One region of the Streptomyces sp. NPDC017890 genome, then DNA from elsewhere that is predicted to be linked to it. Evidence: riboswitches for the same ligand, from Rfam matches in the RefSeq annotation. Region 1 holds a riboswitch; each other region holds the start of a gene.

Region 1 (7,109 bases):
GTCGAGCCCGACCTGGTGTGCGTGGCCAAGGCGCTGTCCGGCGGCTACGTACCGGTGGGGGCCACGCTGGGCAAGGACTGGATCTTCCAGAAGGTGTACTCCTCGATGGACCGGGTGCAGGTCCACTCGGCGAGCTTCGGGTCCAACGCGCAAGCCATGGCGGCCGGGCTGGCGGTGCTCTCGGTGATGGAGAACGAGGAGATCGTGGCGAACGCGGCCGCGGTGGGGGAGCGGCTGAAGTCCCGGCTGGCGGAGCTGGTGGACCGCTACGAGCTGCTCGCCGACGTCCGCGGCCGGGGGCTGATGATCGGCATCGAGTTCGGCCGGCCACGATCGCTGAAGCTGCGCAGCCGGTGGACGATGCTGCAGGCCACGCGGAAGGGACTGTTCGCGCAGATGGTGGTGGTGCCGCTGCTGCAACGGCACCGGATCCTGACGCAGGTCTCCGGGGACCACCTGGAGGTGATCAAGCTGATCCCGCCGCTGATCATCGACGTGGGGGACGCGGACCGGTTCGTCGACGCGTTCACCGAGGTGATGGACGACGCGCACAACGGGGGCGGCCTGATGTGGGACTTCGGCAAGACCCTGGTCAGGCAGGCGGTGGCCAACCGATAGCAGGTCACCGACGAAATTTTGCCTAACAGGCAAAGAAATTGCCTGACAGGCAAGTTTCGGGCTGAATGGAGGCATGACCTCCCACGAGCCCGAACCGCCGGCGCCGGACGCGTCGGCGGACGCGGTGTCCGTCGTGGCGCCGCAGCTGCGTGCCCTGCGGCGCAGGGCCGCTCTCACCCTGGAGGCGGCGGCCCGCGCCGCCGGGCTGTCGCCCGCCCACCTCTCCCGTCTGGAGACCGGGCAGCGCCAGCCCTCGCTGCCGATGCTGCTCTCCCTCGCCCGTATCTACGGTACGACCGTGTCGGAACTGCTCGGCGAGACGGCGGCGGACCGGGACGCCGTCGTGCGTGCCGACGCCATGGAGCCGACGTTCGCGGGCGGCTGGACGTACTGGCAGGCCGGCGGGGCCGGTCGCGGCATGCAGGCCCTGCGCGTCCACGTGCCGCACGGCTCGCAGGGCGACATCGTGCGGGTACACCCCGGCGAGGAGTGGCTCCACGTCCTGCGGGGCCGGCTGCGGCTGCGCCTCGGCGACACCGTGCACCGGCTCGGTCCGGGCGACAGCGCGCACTTCGACTCGCTGACCCCGCACCGGATCGCCGCCCAGGACGCCGACGGGGTCGAGCTCCTCTTCGTCCACACCCTGCTGCAGAGCCCGACGACGGCGCTGTGCCTGGGGCCGGCCACCACCACGATCCGTCCCACCCTTGGAGAGACGCCATGAATCTGCAGGAGAAGTTCCCGCGCGCCCTGTGGGTGCGGCTCTTCATCTACCTGATCGTGGGCCACGCCTTCGCGGCCTTCATCTACCTGCTCTTCGAGGTCGGCGCCAAGTAGCGGGTGGGCGGACGCCTCAGTCCAGCATCCGCTCCCGCAGCCGCTCCCGGGTCTCCGGAGTGATCCGCAGGCCCTTCTCCAGGTACGCGTCCACCCCGCCCCAGGTCGCCTCGATGGTCTCGAAGGCCGCTGCGAGGTACTCGGCGCGCGCGTCGAACAGAGGGCTGAGCAGCTCCATGACCTCGGGGGAGTAGGCCGAGGCGGCGGAGCTGCTGCGGCGTACCTTGTAGCGGCGGTGCGCGGCGTTGGACTTGAGGTAGTCGTCGACGACGGCCTCGCGCTCGACGCCCAGGGCGAGCAGGGTGACGGCGATCGACAGGCCCGCGCGGTCCTTGCCGGCCGCGCAGTGCATCAGGGCGGGGACGCTGTCCTCGGCGAGCGCGTGCAGCACCCGTGAGTGCTCCGCGGTGCGCTCCTTGATGATCATGCGGTAGGAGCCGATCATCCGGTCGGCTCCCTTGCCGCCCGCCAGGATCTCGCGCAGCTGGCCGAGGTCGCCGTCGCGGACCATCTTCCAGAACTCGGCGCCGTCGGCCGGATCGCTCAGTGGCAGGTTCACATTCCGCACGCCCGGAAGCTCGACGTCCGGACCCTCGAGCTTCTGGTCGGCCGCGTTGCGGAAGTCGAAGACGGTGTGCAGGCCCAGCGAGGCGAGGAACGCGGTGTCCTCCCCGGTGGCGTGCGCCAGGTGACCGCTGCGGAACAGCACCCCCTGTCGCACCCGCCGCCCGTCCACGGTCGGCAGTCCGCCCACGTCACGGAAGTTGCGCACACCGGCCAGCTCGGGTTCGGTCGACGGGACCTGCTGCGTCACGGGGACTCCTCCCACTTCGCCCCGTCGACGCTGCTCGCCGACGGGCGCCACTCGACGATACGGCACGGCCCTGGGGCCTCGACGTCACGACCGCCCGACTACGCCACTTCCAAGACTTCTGTCCGAATTAGCACCTGAATTCCAACTAGCGCTGAAATGGCAGGGGCTGGCGAGGTGCCGCGTGAGCAGCGTCATATCCGTGACCGTGCGTTGCCCATCATGTTCACGTAATACAGCGGGTTTTCAAGGCCGTTTACATGAAGCGGCGCTCCGCGAATCGACGGAGGGTGACCGGTAATCCCCGTAAAGGATCAATCGGAACACCCGTCCATGGAACACCTCGCTTGTCCCTGCGCGCCCCGGTCCCTTACGTTCACCACCGATCCGGACGGACGCCTAATCCTGCCGCCGACCGGAGCCCGCACTCATCCACCACCCGTACACGGCAGGAGCGGGGGACCCACAGGTACAACCGCCTGTTCCGGTTCCCGGAACGGCTTGGGGTAAAGCCGCGTCTCGGCGCGGCCGGGCATCTCCAGCTCGCACCCGACAGCTCACCTCGCAGGCGCCGGAGAGGAACTCGCCATGCCCGCGAAGGGTAAGCACCGCCGTACCAGGGCCATGCGCCTGACCCGCACCATCGCCGTCGCCGGAACCGGTGGCGCCGCGCTCGCGCTCCCGCTGATGGGCGCCGCCGCTGCCCACGCCGCTCCCGCGCAGTCCGTCTCCGAGCAGGCCGTGCGGTCCATACCGACGACGGCGAAGAAGGCCGCCGGCGACAGCGCCGAGAAGAACTCGGACTCGCGGACGTACACCGTGAAGAGCGGTGACTACCTCTCGAAGATCGCTGACGAGCAGGACGTCGACGGCGGCTGGAAGAAGCTGTACTCGGACAACCGCGAGGCCGTCGGCGCGGACCCGTCGATGATCCACCCCGGCCTGAAGCTCTCGATCGGCGAGCAGGCCGCCAAGTCGTCGGCCCCGTCCTCCTCCACCGAGTCCAAGAAGCCGGCGGCCGAGAAGCCCGCCGCGCCGGAGAAGTCGTCGGACGCCGCGAAGACCTCCTCGTCGGACTCGTCGGACTCCTCGGACGCGAGCGCCCAGTCCGCCGGCGCCACGAGCGGCTTCACGTCGCCCGTCCCCGGCGGCAGCGTCGGTACCCCGTACCACCAGACCGGCAGCATGTGGTCCAGTGGCTACCACACCGGCACGGACTTCGTCGTCCCGACCGGTACCTCGCTCAAGGCCGTCGGCGCGGGCACCGTCGTCTCCGCCGGCTGGGGCGGCGCGTACGGCAACCAGGTCGTCATCCAGCTCGCCGACGGCCACTACGCCCAGTACGCCCACCTGTCCTCGCTATCCGTCTCCGCCGGTCAGTCCGTGACGGCGGGCCAGCAGGTCGGCCTCTCGGGTGCCACCGGCAACGTGACCGGCCCGCACCTGCACTTCGAGATCCGCACCACGCCGGACTACGGTTCGGACGTGGACCCGATCTCGTACCTGCGCTCGCACGGCGTCTCTCTCTGACGACGGTTCGGCGCGGTCTCGCGCGACCGAAGGCCGGACCCCGATCCCCGGGTCCGGCCTTCGGTGTATTCCTGAATTGGTGAACACTTTAGGCGTGGTCTTTCTCACCGCCCGTCAACCCTTTCTACGGTCGCGTAGGTCACATTCCAAGGTGAATCATGGGCCGACGTGGCAGACGATTCGAAGAGTGACAGCAGAGAAGTGATCGGGTCGTACGTGGCGGTGGGGGACAGCTTCACCGAGGGCGTCGGCGACCCCGGCCCCGACGGGGCGTTCGTCGGCTGGGCCGACCGGTTCGCCGTACTGCTCGCCGACCGACGCCCCGAGGGCGACTTCAGGTACACCAACCTCGCCGTGCGCGGCAGGCTGCTCGACCAGATCGTGGCGGAGCAGATCCCGCGAGTCGCCGGACTCGCGCCGGACCTGGTCTCCTTCGCGGCGGGCGGCAACGACATCATCCGGCCCGGCACCGATCCCGACGAGGTGGCGGAGCGGTTCGAGCGGGCGGTGGCCGCGCTGACCGCCGTGGCCGGCACCGTCCTCGTGACGACCGGCTTCGACACCCGTGGGGTGCCCGTCCTCAAGCATCTGCGCGGCAAGATCGCCACGTACAACGGGCACGTCCGCGCCGTCGCCGACCGCCACGGCTGCCCCGTGCTCGACCTGTGGTCGCTCCGGAGCGTCCAGGACCGCAGGGCGTGGGACGCCGACCGGCTGCACCTGTCGCCCGAGGGCCACACGCGCGTGGCGCTGCGCGCGGGTCAGGCCCTCGGCCTGCGGGTGCCGGCCGACCCGGACCAGGCCTGGCCGCAGCTGCCGCCCCGCGGCACCCTCCACGTACGGCGGGACGACGTGCACTGGGCACGCGAGTACCTGGTGCCGTGGATCGGACGCCGGCTGCGCGGGGAGTCGTCGGGGGACCACGTGACGGCCAAGGGGACGCTGTCGCCGGACGACATCAAGATGCGGATCTCGGCGGTGGCCTGACGACGGGACGTGGACGGCGGGGCGTGGATGGGCGGGCGGCCCGGATCAGCGGCGCGGTGTCGTCAACGCCGAGCGCTCCAGGCCCAGTTCACGGGCGAGCGCCTCGTCCATCCACTCCTGTGCCCGGGCCCGTGACACCGCGCCCGCGTACGACGTCAGTTGCACGGCCAGCCCGTCGAGCAGTGCGGTCAGGCGCAGGGCGGCGCCGTCGGGCTCCGGGCAGGGGAACTCCCCGGCGGCCACGCCCTCCGCGATGACCTCGGCGATCGCCGCCTTCCACTGGCGGTCCAGTTCCCGCGTGACCTCCCGGAGCGCGGGCTCGCGCAACGCCGCAGCCCAGCCCTCGATCCACAGTCGCCAGCCCTTGGCCTGCCCGGTCGGGGCGTACCACCGCACGGCCGCCCGCAGCCGGCGCAGCGCCGACGTACGGCGGCCGAGCAGCTTGCGCAGACGGGCGAGATCGTCCTCGGCCGCGTAGGTGAACGCGGCGGCGACCAGCTTCTCCTTCGTGGAGAAGTGATAGAGCACGAGCGCGTTGCTGACACCGAGCGCAGCGGCCACGTCGGCGATCCGCAACGCCGCCACGCCCCGCGCCGATATCTGCTCGACGGCCGCGCGCAGCAGCTCCTCACGCCGCTCCGCCACACTCAACCGGACTCTCGCCACGCCCGTCACCCTATACAGGCGCCCGGACGTGCGGCGACGGCCGCTTCCGGCCCGGTGGCTCAGTCCGTCGTCGTGGCGGTCCGGGCCGCGGGCCCGGTGCCGGGCAGGTCGCAGGAGTCCTTGAAGCCCTGGCTGGTGAGGTCGAGCGCCGCGTTGATACGGGAACGCAGGTTCTCGACGGCGACCATGGCCGTCAGCTCCACGAACGCGGGCTCGCCCAGCCGGGTCCGCAGCCGCTCGGCGAGGTCGTCGCCGACGTCGGGCGGCGTCGCCGTCACCGCCTCGGCGTACTCCATGACGTCCCGCTCGAGCGGCGTGTAGGCATCACTCTCCCGCCACACCGGCACGTCGTGCAGCTTGCGCCGGTCCATGCCGCGCTCGGCGTTCTCCCAGAAGCCGAAGTCCATGCACCAGGAGCAGCCGATCGAGGCCGCCGAGGCCATCACGGCGAGCGCCTTCAGGTCGGAGTCCAGTCTGTTCCACCTGGCCACGGACTGCTCGAACCGCAGGTCGCCCCAGAGCACCCGCGGGTTGTGGGCAAGCGCCTTGCCGGGGTCGAGCACCCTGCCGTAGGCGCGCCGGGAGTACCACTCCATGACACGGAGAAGGAGCGTCCGGGGCGGGGTGAGGGATACGCGGGCCATGAGGGCCACCTTCCTGTCCGTCGGGCCGTGCCGTTGCGTTCCGGGCGCTTTGGCGGGGGCGCCCTCACCGGTACGACGGGCGGAGGGAACTCGGATGTGACATCGGGCGTTCGAGGTGACGTCGGACGAGACGATAATGAGAGCCTGACCTACTCCACCTGGAGGTACCGTGGCCGGTTTCCCTTCCCCGAGCCCCGGGCTCCGCATGCCGCGCCCCGCGGCCTTCGGCGCGAACCCGAGCGGTGAGCGCATGGCCCGTATCCGCAGATCGCCGCACTTCGGCGACGGCGTGTTCCAGAATCCCGGCGGCACCGCCCGGACCCGGCCCTCCGGATCGGCGCGCGAGTTCGCCAAGATCTACTTCGACCGGGAAGCGCGGACCCGCCGTGCGCCGCGGGGCACGGTCCCCGTGCACCCCACCACCCTCGCCGACCTCGCCGGTCCGCCCGCCACCGGACTGCGGCTGACCTGGATGGGGCACTCCAGCGTGCTCGCCGAGATCGACGGACAGCGGGTGCTCTTCGACCCCGTGTGGGGCGAGCGCTGCTCCCCGTTCCCCTTCGCCGGCCCCAAGCGGCTGCACCCGGCTCCGGTGCCCCTGGCCGCCCTCGGCCCGGTCGACGTCGTCGTCATCTCCCACGACCACTACGACCACCTGGACATGCCCACGATCGTGGCGCTGGCCGGCACCGACACCGTGTTCGCGGTGCCCCTCGGCGTCGGCGCCCACCTCGAACACTGGGGTGTCTCCGCCGACCGGCTGCGCGAGCTGGACTGGCACGAGTCGACGCGCGTCGGCGGCCTCACCCTGACCGCCACGCCGGCCCGCCACTTCTGCGGCCGCGGGCTGCGCAACACCCAGCACACCCTCTGGGCGTCCTGGGTCGTCGCGGGCGAGGAACACCGCGTCTTCCACAGCGGGGACACCGGCTACTTCGACGGCTTCCAGGACATCGGCGCCGCACACGGCCCGTTCGACGCCACGATGATCCAGCTCGGGGCGTACGCCGAGTTCT
Region 2 (7,109 bases), on a different contig from region 1:
GCCGGCACGGGACTGGCCCATGGACTCGCGCAGTACCTTGCCACCGCCGAAGACGGCTTCGTCGCCGGAGCGGCCGGGGCCGCCCGAGCGGTCCTCCTCGATCTCGACGAGGAGGTCGGTGTCGGCGAGGCGGATTCGGTCACCGGCGGTCGGGCCGAAGAGGTCGGCGTAGGCGGGACGGGACAGTTCAGGCATCGAGGGCACCTCCGGTCGCGCCGCGCAGGCCCACGACGACACGGGCACCCGCGAGCGGAACGAGCTCCACGTCGACCGGGATGCCGGGCTCGAACCGGACGGCGGTGCCGGCGGCGATGCCCAGCCGCTTGCCGCGGGCCGCGTCGCGGTCGAAGTCGAGGCCGGGGTTGGCCTCGGCGAAGTGGTAGTGGGAGCCGACCTGGACGGGCCGGTCGGCGGTGTTGAGCACGGTCAGGCGGGTGGTCTCGCGCCCCTCGTTGAAGACGACCGGCTCGTCGGCGAAGAGAATCTCTCCGGGAATCATGTCTGCCGTCCCCGTCAGATGATCGGATCGTGGACGGTGACCAGCTTGGTGCCGTCGGGGAAGGTGGCCTCGACCTGCACGTCGTGGATCATCTCGGGGATGCCCGCCATGACCTCGTCGCGCTGGATCAGCTTGCGTCCGGAGGCCATGAGCTCGCCGACCGTGCGACCGTCCCGGGCGCCTTCCAGGATGTGCGAGGTGATCAGGGCGACGACTTCGGGATGGTTGAGCTTCACACCTCGTGCGCGGCGCTTCTCCGCCACGTCCGCGGCCACATGAATGAGCAGTCTCTCCTGCTCGTGCGGGGTCAGCTGCACTTACCACCTCACAGGGCATCACGCCGGGACCGAGCGGTCCGGCTGCCGCGGCCACCGCGACGGCTATAGATGTAACACACATGAATGCGCTGGAACGCACACGCCGGTGTTCAGAAACCGCAGGTGGATCGGGGTGCAGAGTAGGGCTGGAGTGTTTCGTTCACGTCACCCGGATTTGACCGACTGATTACCGATGCCGTCGGCGGCTCCTCGCATGCTCAGCAGCCCCCGCACGCCCTCCCGCAGGGCCTGCGGGGAGAAGCTGCCAAACAGCGCGTACTGGGCCCCGAAGCCCTGCACCATGGCCATCAGCGTCCGGGCCACGGCCTCCGGGTCGACGTCGTCGCGCATCATGCCGGTTTCCTGGTAGCGGACCACGACCTTCGCCCAGGCCGCCGTCACCTCGGCGAACCCCTCGCCCAGGAGAGCGGACAGCGCGTCGTTGCGCAGCGTCTCGGACCAGGCCTGGATCATGAGCCGCGGGAACAGCCACTCGCCGCCGTCCGTCACCGCCGGCCGCTCCCGTGCCATGTGCGCCAGGGTGCGGGCGATGAGCTCGTCGGGCATGGGCGGCGGGCTCTCCCCCGCCGCACGTTCGTACACGTCGCGGATGGCGCCCAGTACCTCGGTGACGATGGCCTCGATCAGCTCCTCCTTGCCGCTGAAGTAGCGGTAGACGGCCCCCGCCGAGAGGTCCACCTCCTTCAGCACGTCCTGCATCGACGTGGCGTGGAAGCCATTGCGGGCGAAGCAGAGCGCGGCGCCGTCGAGGATCTGCCGACGGCGGGCGTCGAGGTGTTCCTGGGATACGCGGGCCATGGCCCCAACCTAAAACGAACATTCCTTCTTGACAAGGCTGCCGAGCCGCCACACCGTGGAGGCAGAAACAAAAACGAACGATCCTTCTCTCATGAGGAGCACCCATGTCCCGCCCCTTCGTTCCCCACGGCCGCCGTGTGGTCGCCGTCGTCGTCCTGGTTCCCGTGCTGGTGGCGCTGGCACTGTGCGCCTTCGCCTGGCCGGCCGCCCGTACGGCAGCCCGCGATCTGCCGCTCGGCGTTGCGGGGCCACCCACCGCCCTCGCGCAGCTGGAGCAGCGGCTCACCCAGCGCGAGGGCGCCTTCGAGATCCACCGCTACGCCGACGAGGCCGCGGCCCGCGACGCCATCGAGGACCGGACCGTGTACGGCGCGGTGGTCGCCGGCGACCGGGGCGCGAAGCTGCTCACGGCGTCCGCGGCGAGCCCCTCCGTCGCCCAGCTGCTCCAGCAGGCGGTGACCGGGCAGGCCGCTGCCACGGGCACCCCGGTCCAGGTCGTCGACGTGGTACCCGCCCCCGAGGCGGATCCGCGCGGCGCGGCCCTGGGCGCGAGCGTACTGCCGCTCGCACTGGCCGGGATCGCGACCGGCGCCGTGGTGACCCTGCTGGGGCTGCGCGGGGTGCGGGCGGTCGTCGCGGTGGCCGGCGCCGCCGCGTCGACAGGCGCGGTCGCGGCGGCGGTCGCGCACAGCTGGCTCGGGGTGGTCACCGGTGACTGGTGGGCCGTGGCCGGTGTGCTCGGCCTGTCGGCCCTGGCAGTCGGCGCGGGCGTCGCCGGGCTCGGGGCGCTGTTCGGGCGGGCGGGTCTCGGGCTGGGCGCGGCCGTGATCATGCTGCTGGGCAACCCCTTCTCCGGCGCGTCCTCGGCGCCTCAGATGCTGCCCCGACCGGCCGGCGCGATCGGCCAGTGGCTGCCGCCGGGGGCGGGCGGCTCGCTGCTGCGCTCGGTGTCCTTCTTCGACGGTGCCGCGGCCACCGGCCCCGCGCTCACGCTGACGTGCTGGTCCCTGCTGGGTCTGGGCGCGGTCCTGCTCGGCGGCGCGCTGCGACACCGCGCACACGGCGCCTCACCGGCGCCCGACCGGACCCCGGCACCGGCAGCCTCCTGAACCCGGCCGGCCACCACGTCGGGTTCGCGGCAGCCTCCTGAACCCGGCCGGCCACCACGTCGGGTTCGGGCCCCGTGTTCCGCAGCGATGCCGAAACGGTGGCGCTCGCGTGCGCGGGGGCGGCGGCGGTGCCATGGACTCGGGTGAGCGGGCGCGCGGGTGGTGATCCATCAGCTCGTGCTCGCCGACCCGGCGGAGGGGGCAGGCCAGTGAACTCGCGCTACATGTCGGCAGGTTGGTCCGCATCTGTGTTCGCTCGCCGGAGATCCTCATGCGACACACGGGCCGCACCTCCGAGCAGATGACCGCGGACCTCGAGTGCGAAGCGGCCCTCGACCCCCAACAGGCTGCGGAGTGAGGCCTGGTGGGTCGTATCGTGCCCGCCCGAAGGGGCACTCCCCCCGCTCCCGTTCGAGGGGAGCCGCCGATGCTGCCACGGGAACCGCCTCCGCCGCCCGGCCCTGACGCACACCGAAGCGGAGATGACCGGCCGTGACCTGGACGCCGTCGATCTGCTCGGGCGCCTCACAGCCGCGCGGGTCGGCGACACCTGTCACGGTCTGCGGGCCGCGCAGGCGCTGGCCGGCAAGGGCGACGGCCCTGCGCGACACGCCGGCGCCGATCCATCGGCGGGGCGGGACGGAACTGCACGCCGGCACCCTGGTCCGGGCGCCGCCCGTGCTGGGCGGTGAACGGCGGGCGGCACGTGCCGGCCTTCCGCCGCGTTTTGGGAGTTGACGCGTCAGAGGGTGAAACGGACCAAACGGCGTACCCCCTTTCGGCGTAGGAACACCATCGATTTCCGACCGGCCGAAGTTGCGCAACCCTCGTGCTCACGCAGTGGAATGATCCGCTGCGCCGCTGGTCCCAGCGTCGTCACCGCACTCGGTGACGGGTCGAACGCGGAGGCGTCCACCCGAACGGGTGAGTGGTGTGTAACAACACAAAGGGCACGTCCCGTTGGGATTCTCCCTCTGGGCGAGACAAGATCCGTGACTGACGACAAGCCCTCGCCGCAGCGGCGGGGCGGTCCGGGCGGACGCCGAGTCCTGCCGCCGCCCGGACGACCGGTCGACAGGAGTGGATCGGCAGGAGTGGAGGACCCGAGCACGACGGGTCGCCGGAACGGTCATCTCCGCGAGGAGGACGCCGGGCCGAGCAGCCCTTGGGGTGAAGCCGCACTCGTGCGGCCGGGCAACTTCGCCAGCCCGAATCCGACAGGTCATCCTTCACAGGCGGCTGACGAAGGGTTGCGCATGTCTGCGCTCAATCGTGTCCCGTCGCTGATCGCCCGTGCCGGTACGGCCTCGGCCCTCACCCTCGCCGCCATCGGCGGATCTGTCGTGGTCCCCGGTGCCGCCTCCGAGGCGGCCGCGGCGGCTCTTGCGACGAAGGCTCTCAAGATCGCGGCCTCCAAGAAGGGTTCACCCTACAAATGGGGCGCCGTCGGACCACGCAGGTTCGACTGCTCCGGGCTGACCCTGTATTCGTTCAAGAAGGCCGGCAAGAAGCTGCCGCGCACCGCGGCTCAGCAGTACAACAAGACCCGTCACATCTCCGCCAAGAAACGCAAGGCCGGCGACCTGGTCTTCTTCCACTCGGGCAGCAGCGTCTACCACGTCGGCATCTACGCCGGGAAGGGGAAGGTCTGGCACGCCCCGAAGACCGGGGATGTGGTCCGTCTGCAGAAGATCTGGACCAACAGCGTCTGGTACGGCCGGGTCAAGTGACTTCCGCTCCTCGCCCTGAAGGGCGGGGAGTCGGGCCACGGCCGGCCGGCCGTCCCGGTGGGTTCCCGCCGCGACGCGCTGTGCCGGTACGCGTATCCCTCCTGCCCGCGCTCGACAGGCCGAGGCCGCTGGTCCGGCGGTCCCGGCGGCGTCGACCGGCGCGCGGTGCGCCTCTGCGGCGCGCCGAGTACAGTCGGCGCCTCACCGCTGGGGCTCCTGCCGTCCCGAGGCCCGCCCCACGGCCGTGGCCGGCTCGGGGGGCACCGGACTGCCCGGCGGCGTCCAGGGCAGTTCGATGGAGACGGTCTTGCCGCCCTCGCGCGTGGGCCGCACCCTCAGCTTGCCGCCGCACTCCGCCGCCAGCCAGCGGATGATCACCATGCCGCGGCCGTTGTCCTGCTGGACGGCGGCGGGCAGACGCTTGGGAAACCGCGGATGGCTGTCGGTGACGCCGACGCGCAGTCTCGCGTCGCGGTCGAGCACGAGGTCCACCGTGAAGGTGGGTGACTGCCCGAACGTGTGCTGAACCGCGTTGGTCGTCAGCTCGGAGACGATGAGCCGGACGGTTTCGGACACGTCGGTGTCCGCCGGCAGGCCCCACTCCGCCAGCGTGCCGACCACATAGGTACGCGCGGCGGCCACCGAAGCGGGATCGCTCGGCAGAGTGACGGATGCTTCCAGATGGTCTGCCATGGCGACGTCGTCCCTTCCCACGGGACCGCAGCCCGACACGGGGCGGATGGTTCGAGTACGGTCCCGGACTGGTGCTTCGCCGCCAGACTGCCATCACCGGCCCGTGAAGGACGGCGATCCACCAAGATATGCATATATCTGTCGCTCGATGCGGTGAACTCTGCGACGGCAGAGCGTATTCGGACGGCCCATAGGGAGTAAGGGGAGTGGCCCATGCAGCACGGTCCCGTGGTGCGCCGCCGAAAGCTGGGCGCGGAACTGCGCGCCCAGCGGACGTCGGCGGGTATCACCAGCGGCGAGGCGGCCCGGCTGGTGGGCTGGCACCAGTCGAAGGTCAGCCGGATCGAGACCGGGACGAGCGGGGCCAAACCGGCCGACGTGCGGTTGCTGCTGGACGCATACGGCGTCGACGACGACCAGCTGCGGGAGCTGCTGGTGACACTGGCCGGCTCCGACGACGCGGGCGGCCGGAACCACTGGTGGCACGCCTATCGAGGGGTGCTGCCGCCGACCTACCGCGACTTCATCAGCCTGGAGTCCCAGGCGAGCGCGATGCGCACGCTGGAGACCACCGTGGTCCCCGGGCTGCTGCAGACACCGGAGTACGCCCGCGCGGTGACGCGCGCCGCGGTGGACGGGCTGCCGGAGGAGCGGCTGGACACCCTGGTGGAGGTGCGGCTGGCCCGGCAGGACGTACTGCGGGCGCGGCCGCCGCTGGAGCTGAGCGCGGTCCTGGACGAGTCGGTTCTGCGCCGGGAGGTGGGCGGACCCGGGGTAATGGCCCGTCAGCTGGCGCGTCTGGTGGATGCCGCGCGTCTGCCCCATGTCCGGCTCCAGGTCCTGCCGTTCGCCGCCGGGGCTCACATCGGCGTCACCGGCCCTTTCGTAATCTTTTCTTTTTCGAGCACTTCTGATCTGGACGTGGTTGTTCTCGACCACTTGACGAGTAGCCTGCACCTCGAACGGAAAGAAGACCTAGAGGCCTACACCGAGGCCTTCAACGCTCTTCTGACCCATGCCCTTTCGCCCGAGGACTCGTTGGACTTCATCGCCGCGACAGCGGCGGGCGCGTAAGGAGGCACCATGACAGGCTCCGTGTCCGCATCCCCCCGGAACATCCCTGCCAGTACCGATCTGCCCGGCGTGCGGTGGCTGCGCAGCAGCTACAGCACCGGGGCGAACAACTGCGTCGAGACGGCACGGCCGTCGGCCGGCCCCTGGGCCGGACTGCTCGCCGTGCGCGACTCCAAGGACCCGGCCGGTCCCGCGCTGCTCTTCTCCCCCGGGAGCTGGGCGTCGTTCGCAGCCGGGATCCCCCGCCGCTGACCCCGGCAGGGCATCGGGCGACGCACGGCCGTGTCACGCCGACTCATGGCCGCGTTTCGCCGATCACCCGCACAGCACGTTCGATCTGTTCCCCGGAGAGGTCCGCACGAGCGGTCAGCCTGAGCCGTGAGACGCCGTCGGGCACGGAAGGAGGGCGGAAGCAGCCCACGGACAGGCCGGCCGTACGGCAGTCGGCCGCCCACCGTACGGCCCCCTCCGGGGAGGGGGCGCGCACCGAGACGACCGCGGCGTCCGGACGTACCGCCGAAAGACCCAGGGCGGTCAGCCGTGCGTGCAGTTCGGCCGCCACCGCGCGTGCCCGCGCCGCCCGTTCGGGCTCATGACGCAGCAGGGTGAGCGCCGCCAGCGCCGCGCCCGCCGCCGCGGGTGCGAGGCCGGTGTCGAAGATGAACGTCCGGGCCGCGTTGACCAGGTGCTCGATCACCCGCGCGGGACCGAGCACGGCGCCGCCCTGACTGCCCAGCGACTTGGACAGGGTCGCCGTCACGACGACGTCGTCGGCGCCCGCGAGTCCCGCCGCGTGCGGGGCACCACGGCCGCCGTCGCCGAGGACACCGAGGCCGTGGGCGTCGTCGACGACCAGCCCGGCGCCGTG
Region 3 (7,109 bases), on a different contig from region 1:
AGGCGAGGGTACGGCGCGAAGAAGCGGTAGTACTTCGACTCGTCGGAGACCTGCTCGTAGAAGCTGACCAGGCGCTCGGCGTCATCAACGGTGATGGGGCGGACGCGCGCGGTGCCGCCGTCGCGCAGCACCACGTCGGCCTCCCAGTGGGCGGGGTACTCGTGCCGGTCCGACGAGGTCTGCATGGGCCCCAGAGTACGGCTCGCGTACGACAACGGCGCGAGGCAGTCTGTGGAGGACGGAGCCCGGACCGAGGCCGCGGTCCGGCGACCACGTGGGAGGCGCACGGCGTCGTCCCGGCACGCTTCACGATGTGGGAAACTGGTCTAGACAAGACTGGTCTAGACAACATGAACCCCTGATTACCTGAAGGGCAGCATCACATGGCTGAGCGCCGCGTCAACGTCGGCTGGGCCGAGGGTCTCCACGCCCGCCCCGCCTCCATCTTCGTCCGAGCCGCCACGGCCACAGGCGTCCCGGTGACGATCGCCAAGGCCGACGGCTCCCCCGTCAACGCGGCCTCCATGCTGGCCGTCCTCGGCCTCGGCGCCCAGGGCGGCGAGGAGATCGTCCTCGCCTCCGACGCCGAGGGCGCGGACGCCGCCCTGGAGCGGCTGGCGAAGCTGGTCTCCGAAGGACTCGAGGAGCTTCCCGAGACCGTCTGAGCCGTCTGAACCGTCTGAACCGACCGTCTGACGGACAGCGGCACCGAAAGGCCCGCCCGGGACCACCGGGCGGGCCTTTTCAATTCCTTTTCCGCTTCGCTCTCGCCCAGGCATCCGGACAGGCACGCCGGTACACAGGCGCGTATTCGGGCAGCAGAAAAACAGCCCCCGAATTACTTCCTCTTTGTATACGGCCCCCGTGTTAAGCCCGCAGGCTCGGCGTGTTTACGGGACGTTGCGATTCCCTCACGCGGCGATTCGCTCACCCGCCTCGTCCGTTCGCCTTCTGAGGCGAATCGCAGCCGGTGTCCCGGCTTCGACCTCTCGGTGTGCAGCGCCATGAGCGCCCGCGCGCGCTCGCTGTCACCCCGGGCCACCGCATCGACGATCGCGCCGTGCTCCGCCCAGTACTCCACGGGTCCGGCCGGCGCTTCCACGATGTACATCCAGGCGATCTTGTGGCGCAGCTGGGTCAGCAACGCCGTCAACGAGGGGCTGCCCGCGGCCTGGGCGAGGGTGTCGTGGAACCAGCCGCCCAGGGAGCGCAGATCCTCGCTGTTGCCCTGCCTGGCGCGCTCCTGACCCAGCCTGACCAGTCCGCGCAGCACCTTGAGGTGGACCTCGGTGCGGCGCCGGGCGGCCCGGGAGGCGCCGAGGGGTTCGAGGAGCGTGCGGGTCTCCAGCAGGTCGGCGGCCTCCTGCTCGGTGGGTTCCGCCACGCACGCGCCCGCGTGCCGCCGGGTCACCACGAAACCTTCGGCCTCCAGCGTGCGCAAGGCCTCACGGACCGGGACGCGGGAGACTCCGTAGCGGCGGGCGAGCAGTTCCTCGGTGAGCCGGCTGCCGCGCCCGTGTACGCCGGCGACGATGTCGTCCCGGATCGCCGTGCACACCGAGTGCGCCGGAATACGCATGCCCGACCTCCGCCTTAATCCCCGTGAAACGTCGACGATTGACGCGTGTGCAGTGACTCTAGGCCAATCGAGCGGATATTCCGACGGCCAGGCGGATTTCATGGGCATCTTTTGGACAGCGACGGCCTCTGGACCGCGTACGGAAATGCGAATGCCCCGGCTCGTGAGCCGGGGCATTCGCATTTCCGTACCGTCCGTCGTCAGACGTTCACGCCGTGGGAGCGGAGATAGGCGACCGGGTCCAGGTCCGAGCCGTACTCGGGGCTCGTACGGGCCTCGAAGTGCAGGTGCGCTCCGGTGACGTTGCCGGTGGCACCGGAGAGGCCGATCTGCTGACCGGGGGCGACCGCCTGGCCGACCGAGACGCCGATGGAGGACAGGTGGCCGTACTGCGTGTACGTGCCGTCGTGCATCTTGATCACGACCTGGTTGCCGTACGCCCCGCCCCAGCCGGCCTCGACGACGGTGCCGACGCCGACCGCGTGCACAGGGGTGCCGCTCGCGGCGTGGAAGTCGATGCCGGTGTGGCTGCCCGAGGACCACAGCGAGCTGCCGGCCTGGTAGGCGGTGGAGACGTAGGAGGCGGTGATCGGCGACACGAAGGTGTTGAGGCGCTTGCGCTCCGCCTCGCGTGCGGCGCGTTCCTTGGCCTCGCGCGCCTCCTCGGCCGCCTCGGCGGCCCGCTCGCGTGCGGCCTCCTGGGCCGCCTCACGGGCGGCGGCGTCCAGCGCGGCACGCTTCTGCGCGGTGGCCTGGGCGTCGATCTCGTCGGCTACGGCGTCCCCGATGGTGACGACCGGGGTGAGTCCGCTCTGCTCCGCCTCGGACTCGGCGGCGAGCGCCGGAGCCGCGAGGGTGCCGACGACGCCGGTGGTGGCGAGGGCCGCGACACCCGCCGCGCGGGCGGTGGTGCGGTGCATCCGGCTGGGACGGCGGTGCTTACCGGTGGCGCGCGTGAACGCCATGTAGAGGCTGGTCCTTTCCTTCCCTCTCGCCTACCGGGTTAGCTGACGGGTTCGGAGCAGGAAGGTCTCCTACGGACCCCCTCGCTGCACGCGCGGGCGTCCGATTCACCCCAGGGACTGCGATGGGTCCCCGGCTCCCCTGGCTCGCGCCGTACGGGGACTCGGCGATGACTGTCCGGTGCCGCGGGTGCGGCGCACTGCCTGACGAACAGCCCGGACGACGCTAAACGTGGTGTCTTCAATCCTCAAACGCAACAGGCTTTTTGTAGCGCACGCCACAGGGCAGACGGTCAGCCACTCCCTCAATTCGGACAAATGGCGGCCCTGGTGACACTGTGGTCACCAGGGCCGCCACGCGCGCGTGCCGCTACTCGGCCGCCACGACGGTCACTTCACCGATGCCCAGGGCCTCGACGGGCTCCTTGATCTGCGCCGCGTCGCCGACGAGGACCGTCACCAGACGGTCCACCGGGAAGGCGTTCACGACCGCCGCCGTGGCCTCCACGGTGCCCGTGGCGGCGAGTTGGCGGTAGAGCGTGGCCTGGTAGTCGTCGGGCAGGTGCTGTTCGACCTGGTCGGCCAGCGTGCCCGCCACGGCCGCCGCCGTCTCGTACTTCAGCGGCGCCACACCGACCAGGTTCTGCACGGCGACGTCGCGCTCGGCGTCGGTGAGCCCGCCCTTCGCGACCTTGCGCAGCACCGTCCACAGGTCCTCCAGTGCGGGACCGGTGTTGGGGGTGTCGACGGAGCCGCTGATGGCCAGCAGGGCGGCCCCCGTGCCGTCGGGCGCCGAACGCAGGACCTGCGCGAACGACCGCACACCGTAGGTGTAGCCCTTCTCCTCGCGCAGGACGCGGTCCAGGCGCGAGGTGAGGGTGCCGCCGAGGCAGTAGGTGCCGAGCACCTGGGCGGGCCACACGCGGTCGTGCCGGTCGGAGCCGGTTCGGCCGATCAGCAGCTGCGTCTGGACGGCTCCGGGGCGGTCCACGATGACGACCCGGCCCCTGTCGTCGGCGGTCACCGGGGGCACGGGACGCGGCTCGGCGGCGGAGCCGGTCCACGCGCCCAGCGTGTCGCCGAGCAGCGCGTCGAGGTCGACGCCGGTGAGGTCGCCGACGACCACCGCGGTGGCCGTGGCGGGTCGGACGTGCTTCTCGTAGAAGGCGCGTACGGCCGCGGAGTCGATGCTCGCGACCGTCTCCTCCGTTCCCTGACGCGGGCGCGACATGCGCGTCCCGGCCGGGAAGAGCTCCTTGTAGAGCTCCTTGGCCGCGCGACGGGCGGGGTTGGCCAGCTCGTGCGGGATCTCGTCGAGCCGGTTGCGGACCAGCCGCTCGACTTCGCTGTCCGCGAACGCGGGCGCCCGGAGGGCGTCGGCGACCAGGCCGAGGGCCTTGGCGAGGCGCGAGACGGGCACTTCCAGGCTCAGCCGGACGCCGGGGTGGTCGGCGTGTGCGTCGAGGGTGGCGCCGCAGCGCTCCAGCTCGGCGGCGAACTCCTCGGCGGAGTGCTTGTCGGTGCCCTCGGAGAAGGCACGCGCCATGATCGTGGCGAGGCCGTCGAGGCCGGCCGGTTCGGTGTCGAGGGGCGCGTCCAGATTGACCTCGACAGCGACGACCTGCTGGCCGGGGCGGTGGCAGCGCAGCACGGTGAGGCCGTTGTCGAGGCTGCCGCGCTCCGGGGCCGGAAACGCCCACGGCTTGGGCTCGCCGGCCTGCGGCTGCGAGTGGAATTCCATGGTGGCGAGCTCGGTCACTTGGCCGCCTCCTCGTTCTCGTCGGTGGCGTTCGTGTCGGCGTCGTCGGCGGGCGCGGTCGGCTCGTAGACGAGCACCGCGCGGTTGTCGGGGCGCAGGCGGGCCTTGGCGACCTCCTGGACCTCCTCGGCCGTCACCTCGAGCACCCGCTGTACGGCGGTGAGGGCGAGCTGCGGGTCGCCGAACAGGACGGCGTACCGGCACAGTTCGTCGGCGCGGCCCGCGACCGTGCCCAGGCGGTCCAGCCACTCGCGCTCCAACTGGGCCTGGGCGCGCTCCATCTCCTCCGGCGTGGGGCCCTCCTCGGCGAACCGGGCGAGCTCCTCGTCGATGGCGGACTCGATGACCGGCACCTCGACGTCACCGGACGTCTTCACGTCCAGCCACCCCAGGGAGGGCGCTCCGGCGAGCCGCAGCAGGCCGAACCCGGCGGCGACGGCCGTGCGGTCGCGGCGTACCAGCCGGTTGTACAGGCGGGAGGACTCGCCTCCGCCGAGGACGGTGAGGGCCACGTCGGCCGCGTCGCACGCGCGCGTGCCGTCCTCCGGCAGGCGGTAGGCCGCCATCAGGGCGCGGGCCGGGACCTCCTCCTCGACGATCTCGCGCAGCTCGCCGCCCATGACGTCGGGCAGCGAGCCGTCCCGGGGGGCCTGCTTGCCGTCGTGCGAGGCGATGGAACCGAAGTACTTCTCGATCCAGGCGAGCGTCTGCTCGGGGTCGATGTCGCCGACGACCGACAGCACGGCGTTGTTCGGCGCGTAGTAGGTGCGGAAGAACGCGCGCGCGTCCTCCAGCGTCGCCGCGTCCAGGTCGGCCATCGAGCCGATCGGCGTGTGGTGGTAGGGGTGGCCCTCCGGGTAGGCGAGGGCGGTCAGCTTCTCGAAGGCCGTGCCGTAGGGCACGTTGTCGTAGCGCTGCCGGCGCTCGTTCTTGACGACGTCCCGCTGGTTCTCCATCGACTCGTCGTCCAGGGCGGACAGCAGGGAGCCCATGCGGTCGGCCTCCAGCCAGAGGGCGAGCTCCAGCTGGTGGGCGGGCATGGTCTCGAAGTAGTTGGTCCGCTCGAAGCTGGTGGTGCCGTTGAGCGAGCCGCCCGCGCCCTGCACCAGCTCGAAGTGGCCGTTGCCCTTGACCTGGGCGGAGCCCTGGAACATGAGGTGCTCGAAAAGGTGAGCCAGGCCGGTACGCCCCTTGACCTCGTGGCGCGAGCCGACGTCGTACCAGAGGCACACCGCCGCGACCGGGGTCAGGTGGTCCTCGGAGAGCACCACGCGCAGGCCGTTGGCCAGGCGGTGCTCGGTCGCTGTCAGGCCGCCGGAGCCTGCCTGGGCTGTGGCCGTGTGACCCATGGGCATGTACGTCCCTTCGATCGCGAAATCCTTGGTGGTGACACTTGGTCGGATCACTTGGTGGATCATCGGGCGGAACTGCGGAATTCCGCCGATCCTTCCGATCCTGCCACTGTATGCAAGCGTGCGGGACGCCGGTGGAGTTCCCGGACGTCGTACGCCGAGAGCGAGATCGGGGTCGGCGGCCCGACGGGGGCGGGGGCGCGGGACGAGGGCGTACGCTGCGGGCAGCGCCGGGCCGGGCAGCCCGTGACGGGTCCTGGTCGGTCGCTGTCAGTGCCGCAGTCCACAATGGACCGCGTCAGATCACCGTTCACGCTTCAGCAAGGAGCCGGCAGCGATGGCCCGCCGTAGTACGAAGACCCCGCCGCCCGACGACTCGTACGAGGAGAAGATCCTCGACATCGACGTCGTCGACGAGATGCAGGGCTCCTTCCTCGAGTACGCGTACTCGGTCATCTACTCCCGTGCGCTGCCGGACGCCCGTGACGGCCTCAAGCCGGTGCACCGGCGCATCGTCTACCAGATGAACGAGATGGGCCTGCGGCCCGAGCGCGGCTATGTGAAGTGCGCCCGCGTCGTCGGCGAGGTCATGGGCAAGCTGCACCCGCACGGCGACGCGTCGATCTACGACGCCCTTGTGCGCATGGCCCAGCCGTTCTCCATGCGCGTCCCCCTGGTGGACGGCCACGGCAACTTCGGCTCGCTGGGCAACGACGACCCGCCGGCCGCCATGCGGTACACCGAGTGCCGGATGGCCGAGGCCACCAGCCTGATGACGGAGTCCATCGACGAGGACACCGTCGACTTCGGCCCCAACTACGACGGCCAGGAGCAGGAGCCGGTGGCCCTGCCCGCCGCCTTCCCGAACCTGCTGGTCAACGGCGCCTCGGGCATCGCGGTCGGCATGGCCACGAACATGCCGCCGCACAATCTGCGCGAGGTCATCGCGGCCGCCCGGCATCTGATCCGGAACCCCAACGCCGACCTCGAAGCCCTGATGAAGCACGTCCCGGGCCCCGACCTGCCCACCGGCGGCCGGATCGTCGGCCTGCCCGGCATCCGGGACGCCTACGAGACGGGCCGCGGCACGTTCAAGATCCGGGCGACCGTCACCGTGGACACGGTGACGGCCCGCCGCAAGGGACTCGTCGTGACCGAGCTGCCCTTCGCGGTCGGGCCGGAGAAGGTGATCGCCAAGATCAAGGACCTGGTCGGTGCGAAGAAGCTCCAGGGCATCGCCGACGTCAAGGACCTCACCGACCGCGAGCACGGACTGCGCCTGGTCATCGAGATCAAGAACGGCTTCGTGCCGGAGGCGGTCCTGGAGCAGCTCTACAAGCTGACGCCGATGGAGGAGTCCTTCGGCATCAACAACGTCGCCCTGGTGGACGGCCAGCCCCTCACCCTGGGCCTCAAGGAGCTGCTGGAGGTCTATCTCGACCACCGCTTCAACGTCG

The links. Region 1 has a riboswitch for cyclic di-AMP ahead of ACH4F2_RS34765 (peptidoglycan DD-metalloendopeptidase family protein). Riboswitches for the same ligand answer to the same signal wherever they lie in the genome.
Region 2: it holds a riboswitch for cyclic di-AMP, as region 1 does, so the genes downstream of both, ACH4F2_RS23035 (C40 family peptidase) here and ACH4F2_RS34765 (peptidoglycan DD-metalloendopeptidase family protein) in region 1, are expected to answer to the same signal.
Region 3: it holds a riboswitch for cyclic di-AMP, as region 1 does, so the genes downstream of both, ACH4F2_RS27225 (M23 family metallopeptidase) here and ACH4F2_RS34765 (peptidoglycan DD-metalloendopeptidase family protein) in region 1, are expected to answer to the same signal.

The regions. Positions count from the first base shown of each region.
Region 1 covers NZ_JBIRHU010000054.1:1,059-8,167, reverse strand. Annotated here, with positions in the region: gene ACH4F2_RS34785 (aspartate aminotransferase family protein) at 1-618, shown strand, start outside; gene ACH4F2_RS34780 (helix-turn-helix domain-containing protein) at 692-1,342, shown strand; gene ACH4F2_RS34775 (DUF6126 family protein) at 1,339-1,455, shown strand; gene ACH4F2_RS34770 (tyrosine-protein phosphatase) at 1,472-2,269, opposite strand; cyclic di-AMP (ydaO/yuaA leader) riboswitch at 2,693-2,850, shown strand; gene ACH4F2_RS34765 (peptidoglycan DD-metalloendopeptidase family protein) at 2,855-3,796, shown strand; gene ACH4F2_RS34760 (SGNH/GDSL hydrolase family protein) at 3,998-4,783, shown strand; gene ACH4F2_RS34755 (TetR/AcrR family transcriptional regulator) at 4,829-5,449, opposite strand; gene ACH4F2_RS34750 (carboxymuconolactone decarboxylase family protein) at 5,509-6,093, opposite strand; gene ACH4F2_RS34745 (MBL fold metallo-hydrolase) at 6,263-7,109, shown strand, end outside.
Region 2 covers NZ_JBIRHU010000017.1:142,838-149,946, reverse strand. Annotated here, with positions in the region: gene ACH4F2_RS23065 (urease subunit alpha) at 1-195, opposite strand, end outside; gene ACH4F2_RS23060 (urease subunit beta) at 188-499, opposite strand; gene ACH4F2_RS23055 (urease subunit gamma) at 514-816, opposite strand; gene ACH4F2_RS23050 (TetR/AcrR family transcriptional regulator) at 982-1,635, opposite strand; gene ACH4F2_RS23045 (ABC transporter permease) at 1,740-2,744, shown strand; gene ACH4F2_RS23040 (ATP-dependent Clp protease proteolytic subunit) at 2,914-3,102, shown strand; cyclic di-AMP (ydaO/yuaA leader) riboswitch at 3,853-3,997, shown strand; gene ACH4F2_RS23035 (C40 family peptidase) at 4,001-4,474, shown strand; gene ACH4F2_RS23030 (ATP-binding protein) at 4,676-5,167, opposite strand; gene ACH4F2_RS23025 (helix-turn-helix domain-containing protein) at 5,381-6,241, shown strand; gene ACH4F2_RS23020 (DUF397 domain-containing protein) at 6,263-6,493, shown strand; gene ACH4F2_RS23015 (8-amino-7-oxononanoate synthase) at 6,537-7,109, opposite strand, start outside.
Region 3 covers NZ_JBIRHU010000022.1:109,212-116,320, reverse strand. Annotated here, with positions in the region: gene ACH4F2_RS27240 (GNAT family N-acetyltransferase) at 1-185, opposite strand, end outside; gene ACH4F2_RS27235 (HPr family phosphocarrier protein) at 384-665, shown strand; gene ACH4F2_RS27230 (GntR family transcriptional regulator) at 839-1,579, opposite strand; gene ACH4F2_RS27225 (M23 family metallopeptidase) at 1,780-2,544, opposite strand; cyclic di-AMP (ydaO/yuaA leader) riboswitch at 2,557-2,721, opposite strand; gene ACH4F2_RS27220 (M16 family metallopeptidase) at 2,912-4,300, opposite strand; gene ACH4F2_RS27215 (M16 family metallopeptidase) at 4,297-5,655, opposite strand; gene ACH4F2_RS27210 (DNA topoisomerase (ATP-hydrolyzing) subunit A) at 5,990-7,109, shown strand, end outside.